Regions from separate parts of the Pseudoalteromonas sp. ABE4_541 genome, predicted to be linked through region 1. Evidence: predicted binding sites of a transcription regulator. Region 1 holds the regulator's gene; each other region holds the start of a gene.
What was found. Region 1 encodes sigma-54, which starts transcription at its own class of promoters, with help from an activator protein. Its sites were predicted from a motif close to GTTGGCACGNNNNTNGNNT; they were not measured.

Region 1 (3,203 bases):
CTCAATTGAAAACCAATATTGGCATTTTCGAGCAAAATGTCGAGATCATTCACGGCAGTCGAAAAATCAATGCCGATAAGCTAGAAGTACATCGAAGAGAAGAGCTTGGTGACAATAAACAGTTACTGGTGGCAACGGGTTCTCCTGCTCGATTTTCGGAAAAACAGCCGGACGGAACAGAACTGACCGCAAGTGCGCAAGAAATTCGCTATGACGTAGCCAACCGCACTTTAGTGATCAAAGGAGATGCCAAAATCAACCAAGCTGGTCAAATTATTCGCGCACAGTCAATAACATATGATATGGAAAAACAGCTGATCAGTGCAGAACGTGGTGAGCAAGACAACGCGCGAGTCCACACGATTTTGGTTCCAGAAAAAGCCCCAAAGCAAACAGGCAAAGGTAATTAAGCATGAGCGTGTTAACAGCAACTGCTTTAGCAAAAAGCTATAAAGGGCGACAGGTCGTTAAAAATGTAAGCCTAAGTGTTGAAGCTGGTAGCATTGTTGGGCTGCTCGGTCCAAATGGTGCAGGAAAAACAACGAGCTTTTATATGATCGTTGGATTAGTACCCAGCGATCATGGCTCTGTATGCATCAATGACCACGACATCACCTTACTGCCGATGCACAACCGTGCTCGACTTGGAATTGGCTATCTTCCTCAAGAGTCATCCATTTTTAGAAAGCTAACCGTTTATCAAAATCTCATGGCTATTTTAGAAACTCGTAACTCGCTTAATAAAGAAGCACGCGAGCAAATAGTGAACGAGTTGTTAGATGAGTTTAATATTCAACACATTAGAGATAGTTTAGGTATGGCTCTGTCTGGTGGTGAGCGTCGCAGAGTAGAAATTGCTCGCGCTTTAGCCGCAAATCCTAAATTTATCCTATTAGATGAGCCTTTTGCTGGTGTTGATCCAATTTCAGTGTTAGATATAAAGAAAATTATCGAACATTTAAAAAATCGTGGCATTGGTGTACTAATCACCGACCACAATGTTCGGGAAACCCTTGATGTATGTGAAAAAGCTTATATTGTATCACATGGTGAGCTTATCGCCTCGGGCACGCCAGAGCATGTTTTGGCGGATCAAACCGTGCGAGATGTCTACCTTGGTGAGCAATTCAGGCTATAGTTAAAACATTCTAGGTCACAATAATAATAGAGATTAGAAGGATTGTTAAAGGTACATGAGGCAATCGTTACAGCTGCGCATGGGGCAGCAACTTACCATGACACCACAACTACAGCAGGCAATACGTCTGTTGCAGTTAAGTACGCTAGATCTTCAGCAGGAAATCCAAGAAGCACTGGACAGTAATCCTCTTTTGGAAGTAGAAGAATCTGACGCGGATCTCGATACCTCGTTACAAGAAAAAAACGGTAAAGATAACAGCCAAGATGATGGGCATAACGATGGCCTAGACAGTGAGTCGGTAAGCGATTATGAAATGGACTCTGATGCGGCATTAAGTAAAGATACCGTTAGTGATGAATTGGCTATGGATGTCACTTGGGACGAATACATGAGTGCGGCACCAGCCGCTAGCAGTGGCCCAATGCCTGAAGATGAAACAATTTATCAAGGTGAAACCACCGAAACCTTGCATGAATACCTTATGTGGCAGTTAGAATTAACGCCATTTAGCCCTATTGACCATGGTATCGCAGTGGCTATCGTTGAGGCCATTGATGATAACGGGACATTAACCTTAAGCACCGAAGAAATACTCGACAGCATTAATGATGGTCATTCTGGTGAGCCCATAGAACTTGATGAAGTTGAAGCCGTACTTAAACGCATTCAATTATTTGACCCTGTCGGGATTGGTGCGCGCAACCTGCAAGAATGTTTGTGTATTCAGCTCAACCAATTTGACCAAAAGACAACTCCTTGGCTGAATGAAACAAAAATGATTCTAAACGAGCACATAGATTTGCTCGCTAGCCGTGATTATCGAACGTTGATGAAAAAAACAAAGCTTAAAGAAGCCGAGTTAAAAGAAGTCATGACACTCATTCACAGCTTAAACCCAAAACCAGCAGCCAGTATCATTCGAGAAGAGTCTGAGTACGTCATTCCTGACGTATCCGTGAAAAAAATGAAAGGTCGCTGGGTGGTGGAGCTCAACCCAGAATGCATGCCAAAAATTCGCGTTAATGACCACTATGCCTCCATGTCTCGCTCTGTAAAATCAAGCTCAGATAGTCAGTTTATCCGCTCGCATTTACAAGAAGCTAAATGGTTTATTAAAAGCTTAGAGAGCAGAAATGAAACTTTAATGAAAGTTACCAATTGCATTGTGCAACAACAACAGGCATTCTTTGAGCATGGCCCTGAAGCAATGCGACCTATGGTGTTAAACGATGTTGCAGAGATGGTCGAAATGCACGAATCAACTATCTCTCGCGTAACAACACAAAAATACATGCACACACCTAGGGGCATTTTTGAGCTGAAGTATTTCTTCTCTAGCCATGTAAGTACCGAAAACGGAGGTGAGTGCTCATCAACAGCGATTCGAGCGCTTATCAAAAAGTTAATAGCTGCTGAAAATACAGCCAAGCCGCTGAGCGATAGCAAAATAGCAGACATATTAGCAGAGCAAGGAATTAAGGTGGCCCGACGCACCATAGCAAAATATCGGGAGTCGTTAGCCATTCCACCGTCTAACCAGCGTAAAAGCTTGATTTAGACGTATTACTAAAGAAGGAAAATGCTTATGCAACTAAATTTAACTGGTCGTCATGTAGAAATCACTGATTCATTAAGAGACTATGTCAACAACAAGTTTGCGAAGCTAGAAAGGCATTTTGATCACATCAATAATGTACATGTGATCTTAGATGTTGAAAAGCTGGTCCAAAAGGCCGAAGCCACCTTGCACGTAAATGGTGGAGAATTATTTGCTTCAACAGAACATCAGGATATGTACGCGGCGATCGACGGGCTTATTGATAAGCTAGATCGTCAAGTGATCAAACACAAAGAGAAGCTTACTCGACACTAATCATGAAACTAAGCTCGATTATAAACAAGGACTGCAGTAAAGCTGCGGTCCTTTTTAATAGCAAAAAACGTGTACTTGAATATATCAGTGAACTGGCGCATGAGCAGTTGCCTCAACTAAATCAGCACGATATTTTGAACGCATTAATGACCAGAGAAAAGTTGGGCAGTACAGGGATCGGCAAAGGGA
Region 2 (3,203 bases), on a different contig from region 1:
ACGCTGATACGACGAATGACACCCGTTTGCTGGCGCTTATGACTAATTGTAGTGTCTAATTCGTAGTTACGCGTTGCTTCTTTTTGCATACGGCTTGGGTTAGTACCATTACTACTATTGCCTGCACCTGCAATTTCTGGAATATTCGAATTCACGGGTGGTTGATTAGACAACGCACCTGGAATACCGACAGCTAATCCGCCAACATTATTTTCTTCGAAGGTTGTTTCACTACGCACTGCTGGTAAATCGGGATTAAAGCGTTTTTGCGTTTCTTCGACTGCACTAAAGTCCATTGTTAAATCAACTTGCGCTGTGAAGTTGCCTAAACCAACAACTGGAATAAGAATACTGTCAATTTTTTCTAAATACTCTTGCTCGCGTTTGCGCTCAATTTCATATTCTTTTCGTGAGCGCGCGGCTAATGAGTCTTGCGAACCAGAGTTAAGCAAACGGCCATTTTGATCCGTTACGGTAACACGCGCAGGCTCTAACCCTTGCACTGCTGAGGCAACAATATCAACAATTGAGTCAACTTCTTCCCCACCGAGCGTTCTGCCCCGTTTTAGCGTTATAACGACGGTCGCTGATGGTTTCTTTTCACGACGCGCAAATACGTTTTCTTTAGGAATAGCTAATAGTACTTTTGCACGATTAACATCTTGTAACTCTTCGATGGTGCGTGCGAGTTGTTGCTCACGGCTGTGCTTCAAACGTTCACGCTCTAAGCGCTGACTCACGCCAAAACCCATATCTTGCATTAAAATATCGGTGCCTGAGCTTGGAGACTGGCTAAAACCATCACGCGCCATTTGTAACTTAATGCTCTGATAGTCGTTCTCAGCCACCATGATGGTGTTACCTTCCAGTTCGTATTCAATTTTTTGCGCATCCAAAAAGTCGAGCGTTTGAACAAGCTCTTCCATCGGGTACTTACCTAAAGGTCGCATATCAGGCTGACGTGCCCATATGATAATGAATACCGCGATTGCAAGACAAATGGCCAATGCGATCACGAGCGTAACTTGACGTAACATATCAACGCCACTCAGCGCACTAAAATAGCCCGATTTTTGCTCTTGTTGCTCTTCAGCCTCAGCGCCCATTGCGCCATCTGATAAAGCGAGATCTGTTGATTGATTCGTTGCCACAGTTACTCTCCACTACCTAAATTAAACAGGCATGCTCATAATTTCTTTATAAGACTCAACCAGTTTGTTTCTCACTTGAACTGTCGCTTCAAATGCCACTGATGACTTTTGCGAAGCTATCATCACTTCTGCAAGTGATACGCTACGATCTCCCATTTCAAGGGCCGTTACCTTTGATTTTGCCTCTTTTTGTAAACCATTAACAGTGTTAATAGCATCCGAAAGAAGCTCGCCAAACTGTGCTGATGATGGTGTTGAAGACTGCACAGGCAAGCTTTCTTGCCCTCTATTACGCGTAGCTTCAAGCGCTAGTGATTGCATTTCTTGATATAAAGCATTGGGTTGTATGTTCATTTTCACACCCTCTTCTACAATTGATAACCTTATCAAAGCAGAATCTGTGCCAACTTTAAACTATTTTAAAATCAATATCTTAGCTGTTATTTTGATGTGTCATGATTTTGACAAGCACAAGCCAGCTGATTGCTGGCTTGTGAAAAGGATATAACTAGGCTGGTACGGCGATCCCCATATCGCGCATTTTTGCGAGTTTATACCTAAGGGTTCTTGGGCTCATTCCTAGAATTTCTGCGACTTCTTTACGCTTCCCTTGGCATCTTGATAGAGTATCCAAAATCATTTGATGCTCTTTATCTTGTAGCTCCGCTTTGTAATCTACACCTTCAGCGTTGGCCATCTGTTCAATCACTTCATACGATTCAGCAGAGGCTGGCTGGCTTGCTTGTACATTCGGCACAGATATGCAAGGTTGATGGTTTTCGATGAAAATGTCATCTGCACCAATTTCACTTCCAAATTGCAAGATCAGTGCGCGCTGTACAACATTGTCTAACTCTCTCACATTACCCGGCCATGCATGTGACAACAGTTTTTGCTTTGCATCATGCGTTAACACAGGTGTTGGCTTATTGGACTTTTTGCTATGACGTGCGATCAAGTGCTCTGCGAGCACTACTATGTCGCCCGGCCTCTCACATAAAGGTAGCCAAGTTAAAGGAAAAACATTTAAACGATAATATAAGTCTTCTCTAAACTCGCCCGCAGCAACTGCTTCTTTGAGATCTCGGTTACTGGTTGCCAAAACTCTGACATCCAGATCTATCGTTTTCCTACCACCCAAACGCTCAACTTCACGCTCTTGCAGAACGCGTAGTAATTTAGCCTGTAGGCCAAGGTCCATTTCAGTGATTTCATCCAACAAAATAGTGCCTTTTTGAGCTTGTTCAAACTTACCGGGACAAGCTTGGATCGCGCCTGTAAATGCTCCTTTTTCGTAACCAAACAGGGTAGCTTCCAGCATGTTTTCTGGTATTGCTGCACAGTTAATCGCAACGAACGCTTCTTGCGCTCTATCCGATTTATCATGAATATATCGCGCCAGCACTTCTTTGCCTGAACCGCTGGGACCTAGCACCATAACGCTGGCATCTGACTTAGCAACCTTTGCTGCAAGTTCAAGAAGTTTAATGCTCTGAGGATCTTCAACCACAGGGCCATCAGCTTCTTTTTCTTTAGGAGGCATGTAGCGGCTTACCATATTTAACAACACTTCTGGCGCAAACGGCTTAGCCATGTAATCAATAGCACCTAAACGCATCGCTTCAACAGCGTCATCAATCGTGGCATAAGCCGTCATCATCAACACAGGCAGGTCTGGATAATTCAACTTGATGGTTTTGAGTAGATCAATACCACTCATTGCGCCCATTTGCACATCACTAACAACCAAAGAAAAGCTTTGCTCCTTTAGCAGTACAACGGCTTGTTCTGCACTTGACGCTTCAACGCAATGAAAACCTGACAACTGCAATGTATCAATTAGGGCTTCGCGTAAACCAGCGTCATCTTCAACAACTAGTATGGAATAACTCATACAACCTCCAATTGTTCAGTATCGAATGATATTGGTAGCAACAAACTGAAGCACGCGCCCCCTTGTGGCATATTCTTTACTTCAACACGTCCTTTGTGAGAATTTGCTACTGAATTCACAACTGCAAGACCCAGCCCTGTGCCCTGACTTTTTGTGGT
Region 3 (3,203 bases), on a different contig from region 1:
AAACGCAATCAAACAGCGTGCTTAATAATATTAAGCAACAAAAAGCTGAGTTGCAAAAAAATGAAGCCAATGCTGCTAGCACAGCGCCTACTAAAGCGCCACAAAAAGCGGCTAGCGATTCAGTAAGTTTAACACCACAAGCGCAGCAACTTAAAAACCTGCAAGAAAAGGCAAAAGATGCGCCTGCGTTTGATAGCAATAAGGTTGCTGAACTTAAAAAAGCCATTAGCGAAGGCAAGTATCAAATAGACGCCGAAAAACTCGCTAAGAATATCGCCGCATTTGAGTTTGATATGTATGGTTGAACAGCTTAACCTCTGTCTTCATAAATTAGAAACACAGCTCACTAACCTAGCAACTCTGACCCAGTTGCTAGATAGAGAGTTGAATGCTTTAGCGGCTCGAAAAGGTGACCATTTAAAAGAACTTGCAAGAGATAAACTTACCTTACTAAACACCATCCAAAAACAAGATAAAGAGCTGTCTAGTTTTGATCAAGCGCTTTTCCAAGCTGAAGAAGCTATCGAGATGACCGATAAAATTGAAGAGTTGCTAATTGAGTGTAAAAAAAAGAATGAAGTAAACGCTCAGGCTGCGCATCAAGCTCATTTAAGCGCCAGAGAATTGAAAAGTATTCTTTTAGGTGCGCCCTCTTCTATTACATATGGCCAAGATGGTAGCGTCGTGACAGGTAATAACGAGCTAGTTAAAAACCTTAAAGCATAATCAAGTACGCTCTGCATCTAACAGAGCGTTGCCAAGCGTCCAGTCTATTAATAATAAGTTACACGTTTTATCTTTCTTGGTTTCACCTGTGTAATATATAAATCGTGCACGCGCTTCATATCGAGCTCTAATTCAGTCACATATGCATCACCCGACGCATAGCTCTTTACAACCTTAGCGCCTCTTATCACACCTGTCACTTGACTCTTGAGCCCATCGTTTTTAGCAACTGCACCTTGAACTGTCATACCCGCGGTAATATTTTGGCCATAGACTTGCTCTGTTAACTCTCTGTATGCCTCAAGTTTCGACACTTTCACCGCCATTAGCATCTTTTGCGTATCACTGGCACCAGGTTGAGCACTTAACGGGGCGTAACCAATTGCTTTTAATACTGGGTAATTATCTGGCTTGACGTACTCATATTCAATGTTTTTATCAAACATCGAGCTACATCCACCTAATAAAAATAAAAGTATGGTTATGGCAACCAAGCCTATACTGTTAAAAGTTCGTGTGGCATTCATCATTCTATACCTCTTAAATTTGATGATTTATCCAATGCACGATTCTTGCCAAAAATTGTTGGTATATGACTTGCTACGTTCATTACAGTTATTTTTTAAGGTTTTAATTATGATTAGAGCAGTCGCTTTGCTTATGCTGGTAGCAATGAGCAGTAATGTAAAAGCTGAGTGGTATGAAGTCATCGGTTATGCAAGCATGCAAGGGCGCGACATGGCAGACGCTCGTCAAGCAGCAGTTAAAGACGCAATTACACAAGCGTTGATATTCTCTGGGGCTACCATCAGCAGCGTTCAAACCGTTGCTGATGGGGTCTTGAGTCAAAATGAGATCAAGATCAAATCTCATGGCGAAATCCAACAAGTTAACCTTGTTAGCGAAAATCAAAGTGACGAGCAATATAGCGTGACTTTGCATTTAGATATTTATGCTACCGAAAAAAAATGTCCAGGCCAGCAATTTAATAAACAAATTGCCATTACTCAGAGCCAATTAACACAGCCCCATCAAGCAAGGTTGGGTCAAATTTTTGACATTGCAAAGTCTGCATCTCATCGTTTGTTTAATACCCTGAATGAGCGTACTTCCGCAGTCAAACCGATCCCTTATCTAAACTCCCCTCTAAACGTCAGTGAGTATTTTTCTCAACAATTTAACTATGACCATATGTTGATTGAAACCATTTCAACCAACAGTAATAGCCAATATGTATTATTAAGCCAGATCACAGATATAGCGGGTTTAGATAAACTCAATAATGATTATGCCTTTTGGCAAGACGATGAGTACCTTCGCAGCTTTAAAATAGACTTTGCGCTATATGACTCAATAACATTCGAGCAGGTATGGCAACAACATTATGTAACTCAGGGAGTTTGGCCATTTAAAAAGACAAAAATTATTGACGTATATAGCGAGCAATTTTGGCGCTCAAACTATGGTCAACAAATTCAAGATATTTTTAATAAAGTGAGCCAAGACCTTGATGTAGCCGTGGCATGTATACCAACTAAAGGGAAGATTTTGCACATTAATAATGAACAAGTTGTGATTAATTTAGGTAAAAAACACGGCCTAGAGCCGGGCAAAGTACTCTCAATTATGCACCGAAGTGACATCGTCACGGGTAACGGCAAAATCATAAACTCTACACGACAAACTATCGAGCAACTGAAAGTCATTAATGTGAATATGCAAAGTGCCACAGCCATTAACTTAAATACTCGCCCATTAAGTAATGTTCAGCTCAATGATATAGTGCAAGTGCTCATTAAATCTGATGAGTCATTTGAACTTGAATAACCAAGAAGGTGCCAATTGGCACCTTTTTCCTTGTTGATAGCTGATGCATTGTTATTAACTTCACATCACTAAGCTCGATAGGCAGTACAACTAAAACAACCAGGATTTGCGTTGTGTATTTGAATATATTCCACGCTCTGAATGTTAAACATCTCGTGCAAATGTATATCAACGACTTCTCCTTGCGCAGTTTTAGCCGACACCATATTGCCCTGTTGATCATAAGCTCTGAGTGACAATAATCGTGAACAGAGTACCTGCGGTATCTCATTCACCTCTAGATTGGCATCCTGACTACTTTCACCTATGAAAATAGGACCTGATGCACGATAAGGCCCAGACACATCATGATGAACATAATGAAGCAATAATACTCGCTCACCCACTTCTACATCTTTTAGTGACACTCGACACGGATAACCAGATTGTTCATCTGCTGTCAGCCACACCGCGTGGTGCGCTTGCAATACATCCACTTGTGCATTGAAAAGGTGTGTATAGTCTTTATAGTTCAACCCTTTAATAATAAATTGATTATTCATAATACTCGTCCTTTTAATGAAAACCCCATTATAGAGACGTGCAGGAGGCATTCTCGCCAGATATGGAATCAAAAGCATCAAAAGTATAACTACTCAGAAAGAAAGGTT
Region 4 (3,203 bases), on a different contig from region 1:
CAAGGCCCGCCATTAGCATTGCTGAGAACGCAAGATATGGGTTAGCTGTAGGGTCTGGGAAGCGTACTTCGATACGACGTGCTTTCTCTGAAGGTACTACCGGAATACGGATTGATGCAGAGCGGTTACGCGCTGAGTATGCAAGCATAACTGGTGCTTCAAAGCCAGGTACTAAACGCTTGTAAGAGTTTGTTGACGCATTAGCAAATGCGTTGATTGCTTTAGCGTGCTTGATAATACCACCGATGTAGTAAAGCGCGTCTTCAGATAGACCACCGTACTTGTCTCCAGCAAAGATGTTTTTGCCATCTTTAGCTAAAGATTGGTGACAGTGCATACCAGAACCGTTATCACCTACTACAGGCTTAGGCATGAAGGTTGCCGTTTTACCATATAGGTGCGCCATGTTGTGGATAACATATTTCATTTCTTGAATTTCATCTGCTTTTAATACCATGGTATTAAAGCGAGTCGCGATTTCGTTTTGACCAGCTGTTGCTACTTCGTGGTGGTGTGCTTCAACCACTTGGCCTAGCTCTTCAAGAACTAAACAAGTCGCTGAGCGCCAGTCTTGTGATGAATCTACCGGTGCTACTGGGAAGTAACCGCCTTTAACGCCTGGGCGGTGACCTGTGTTGCCGCCTTCGTAGTCTCTGTCAGAGTTCCAAGAAGCTTCTTGTGCGTCAATTTTGTACATAGAGCCTGACATGTCAGTTTTGAACTTAACGTCGTCAAATAGGAAGAACTCAGGTTCTGGACCGAAAAGTACCGTATCTGCGATACCTGTTGAACGCATATATTCTTCAGCGCGTTTTGCAACAGAACGTGGGTCACGCTCATAGCCTTGGTGTGTTGAAGGCTCTACCACGTCACAACGTACGATAAGCGTTGTTTCTTCAGCGAATGGGTCAAGCTTTGCTGATGCAGCATCTGGCATTAATACCATGTCTGATTCGTTAATGCCTTTCCAGCCAGCAATTGAAGAGCCATCAAACATTTTACCGTCTTCGAAGAAGTCTTCATCGGCTTGATGATGAGGAATAGAAACGTGCTGTTCTTTACCCTTAGTATCTGTAAAACGTAAATCTACAAATTTAACGTCATTTTCTTTGATAAAATCTAAAACCGATTGTGACATGTGTCCTCCGACTCGTTGGTTTTTTTATGCTTGCTGCATTAACTTAATGCGATTGCGATTTTTGTAAGCTTAATGTGTGCCAACGTTGTAATCGCATGAAAAATATATGATTTAAAGTTGAATAGGCATTGGGTAATTGCCCTTTTGCACCAAAATGATCCGTAATTGCACTTTATTGGTGCGATTATTGTAGTTCATTTTTTGAAATTGAGAGTAAAAAATGAACGATTTAAAAGGCCAATTTTTATGAAGCTGTGACAGATTGACGTTATCAATGTGCTGGGTTGTCATTGCCTTTACATATTTCTGAATTATTCTCTTTATTTAACATTGTACTATGATGAGCCCCTTTAAGCTTACTGGCAGTCCTAAGTGGATAAAATGACAGCTAAAAAGAGCGAAATTGTTGAATGAAGCCAAAAAATAATGCTGCATAAACTTTCATCTATCGCGTTATTAGGGGATAATACGCCACTTTATAAATCCTATCGGTCAATTTATAGGCTGTTTTGCACAATTAGGTGTATTAGGATTAACCCACTCTTTCGAGTCATTATCTGAGTTATAAACATGAGCATTGAAAAATTACGTAATATCGCGATTATCGCCCACGTAGACCACGGTAAAACAACCCTAGTTGATAAGTTGCTTGAGCAATCAGGTACACTAGAGACGCGCGGCGGTAACGAAGAGCGTGTAATGGATTCAAACGATATCGAAAAAGAGCGCGGTATCACCATCCTAGCTAAAAACACCGCGATTGAGTGGAACGACTACCACATTAACATCGTAGACACTCCGGGACACGCTGACTTCGGTGGTGAAGTAGAACGTGTTCTTTCAATGGTTGACTCAGTATTGCTACTGGTTGATGCACAAGAAGGTCCAATGCCGCAAACGCGTTTCGTAACGCAAAAGGCATTCGCGCTAGGCCTTAAGCCTATCGTTGTTATCAACAAAATCGATAAGCCTGGTGCACGCCCTGATTGGGTTATGGACCAAGTGTTTGACTTATTTGATAACCTTGGCGCAACTGATGAACAGTTGGACTTCCAAGTTATCTACGCTTCAGCTATCAACGGTTGGGCAACTTTAGATTTAGATGAGCCTTCTGACAACATGCAACCTATGTTTGAAGCGATTGTTGATCAAGTAGCTCAGCCTGATGCGGATCCAGATGGTGCATTCCAAATGCAGATTTCTCAGCTTGACTACAACTCTTACATTGGTGTTATCGGTGTAGGTCGTATTAAGCGCGGTACAGTTAAAGTAAACCAGCAAGTAACGATTGTTGGCGCTGATGGTACTAAACGTAACGGTAAAGTGGGTCAAGTACTGACTTATTTAGGCCTTGATCGCCATGAAGCGCAAGAAGCGCAAGCGGGTGACATCATCGCAATTACAGGTTTAGGTGAGCTGAAAATTTCAGACACTATCTGTGATGTAAACACAGTAGAAGCATTACCAGCACTTTCTGTTGATGAACCAACAGTAACAATGACCTTCTCTGTAAACACTTCGCCGTTTTCTGGCCAAGAAGGTAAATTCGTAACGTCACGTAACATCCTTGAACGTTTAGAAAACGAACTAGTGCACAACGTAGCACTACGTGTTGAAGAAACGGATAACCCAGATAGCTTCCGTGTATCTGGTCGTGGTGAATTACACTTAGGTATCCTAATCGAAAATATGCGTCGTGAAGGTTACGAGCTAGCGGTTTCTCGTCCAGAAGTAATCCTTCGTGAAGTTGATGGTCAGTTAGAAGAACCGTATGAAACAGTAACGGTAGACGTTCAAGAAGAGCACCAAGGTTCTATCATGGAGCAACTTGGTCTTCGTAAGGCGGAAATGACTGACATGGCACCAGATGGTAAAGGCCGTATTCGCATGGACTTTATGATGCCTTCACGTGGTTTAATCGGTTTCCAAACTGACTTTATGACGCTGACTTCTGGTTCTGGTTTGATGTACCACACGTTTGATCATTATGGTCCGCATAAAGGTGGTAACATTGGTCAACGTAAAAACGGTGTATTGATCGCAAACGCAACAGGTAAAGCGTTAA

Region 2: fliE (flagellar hook-basal body complex protein FliE) is a predicted target of sigma-54. The motif match lies at 1,541-1,559, and genes of this name have one in related genera.
Region 3: ACW689_RS00900 (flagellar assembly protein T N-terminal domain-containing protein) is a predicted target of sigma-54. The motif match lies at 1,311-1,329, and genes of this name have one in related genera.
Region 4: glnA (glutamate--ammonia ligase) is a predicted target of sigma-54. The motif match lies at 1,204-1,222, and genes of this name have one in related genera.

What each region holds. Positions count from the first base shown of each region.
Region 1 covers NZ_JBSVEM010000015.1:26,930-30,132, reverse strand. Annotated here, with positions in the region: gene lptA (lipopolysaccharide transport periplasmic protein LptA) at 1-410, shown strand, start outside; gene lptB (LPS export ABC transporter ATP-binding protein) at 413-1,138, shown strand; gene ACW689_RS14640 (RNA polymerase factor sigma-54) at 1,194-2,699, shown strand; gene hpf (ribosome hibernation promoting factor) at 2,727-3,014, shown strand; gene ptsN (PTS IIA-like nitrogen regulatory protein PtsN) at 3,017-3,203, shown strand, end outside.
Region 2 covers NZ_JBSVEM010000001.1:231,310-234,512, reverse strand. Annotated here, with positions in the region: gene fliF (flagellar basal-body MS-ring/collar protein FliF) at 1-1,106, opposite strand, end outside; gene fliE (flagellar hook-basal body complex protein FliE) at 1,173-1,505, opposite strand; gene ACW689_RS01120 (sigma-54-dependent transcriptional regulator) at 1,660-3,045, opposite strand; gene ACW689_RS01115 (sensor histidine kinase) at 3,042-3,203, opposite strand, start outside.
Region 3 covers NZ_JBSVEM010000001.1:188,321-191,523, reverse strand. Annotated here, with positions in the region: gene flgM (flagellar biosynthesis anti-sigma factor FlgM) at 1-305, shown strand, start outside; gene flgN (flagellar export chaperone FlgN) at 298-726, shown strand; gene ACW689_RS00905 (LPP20 family lipoprotein) at 774-1,253, opposite strand; gene ACW689_RS00900 (flagellar assembly protein T N-terminal domain-containing protein) at 1,363-2,553, shown strand; gene ACW689_RS00895 (DUF1203 domain-containing protein) at 2,622-3,095, opposite strand.
Region 4 covers NZ_JBSVEM010000008.1:64,020-67,222, forward strand. Annotated here, with positions in the region: gene glnA (glutamate--ammonia ligase) at 1-1,138, opposite strand, end outside; gene typA (translational GTPase TypA) at 1,709-3,203, shown strand, end outside.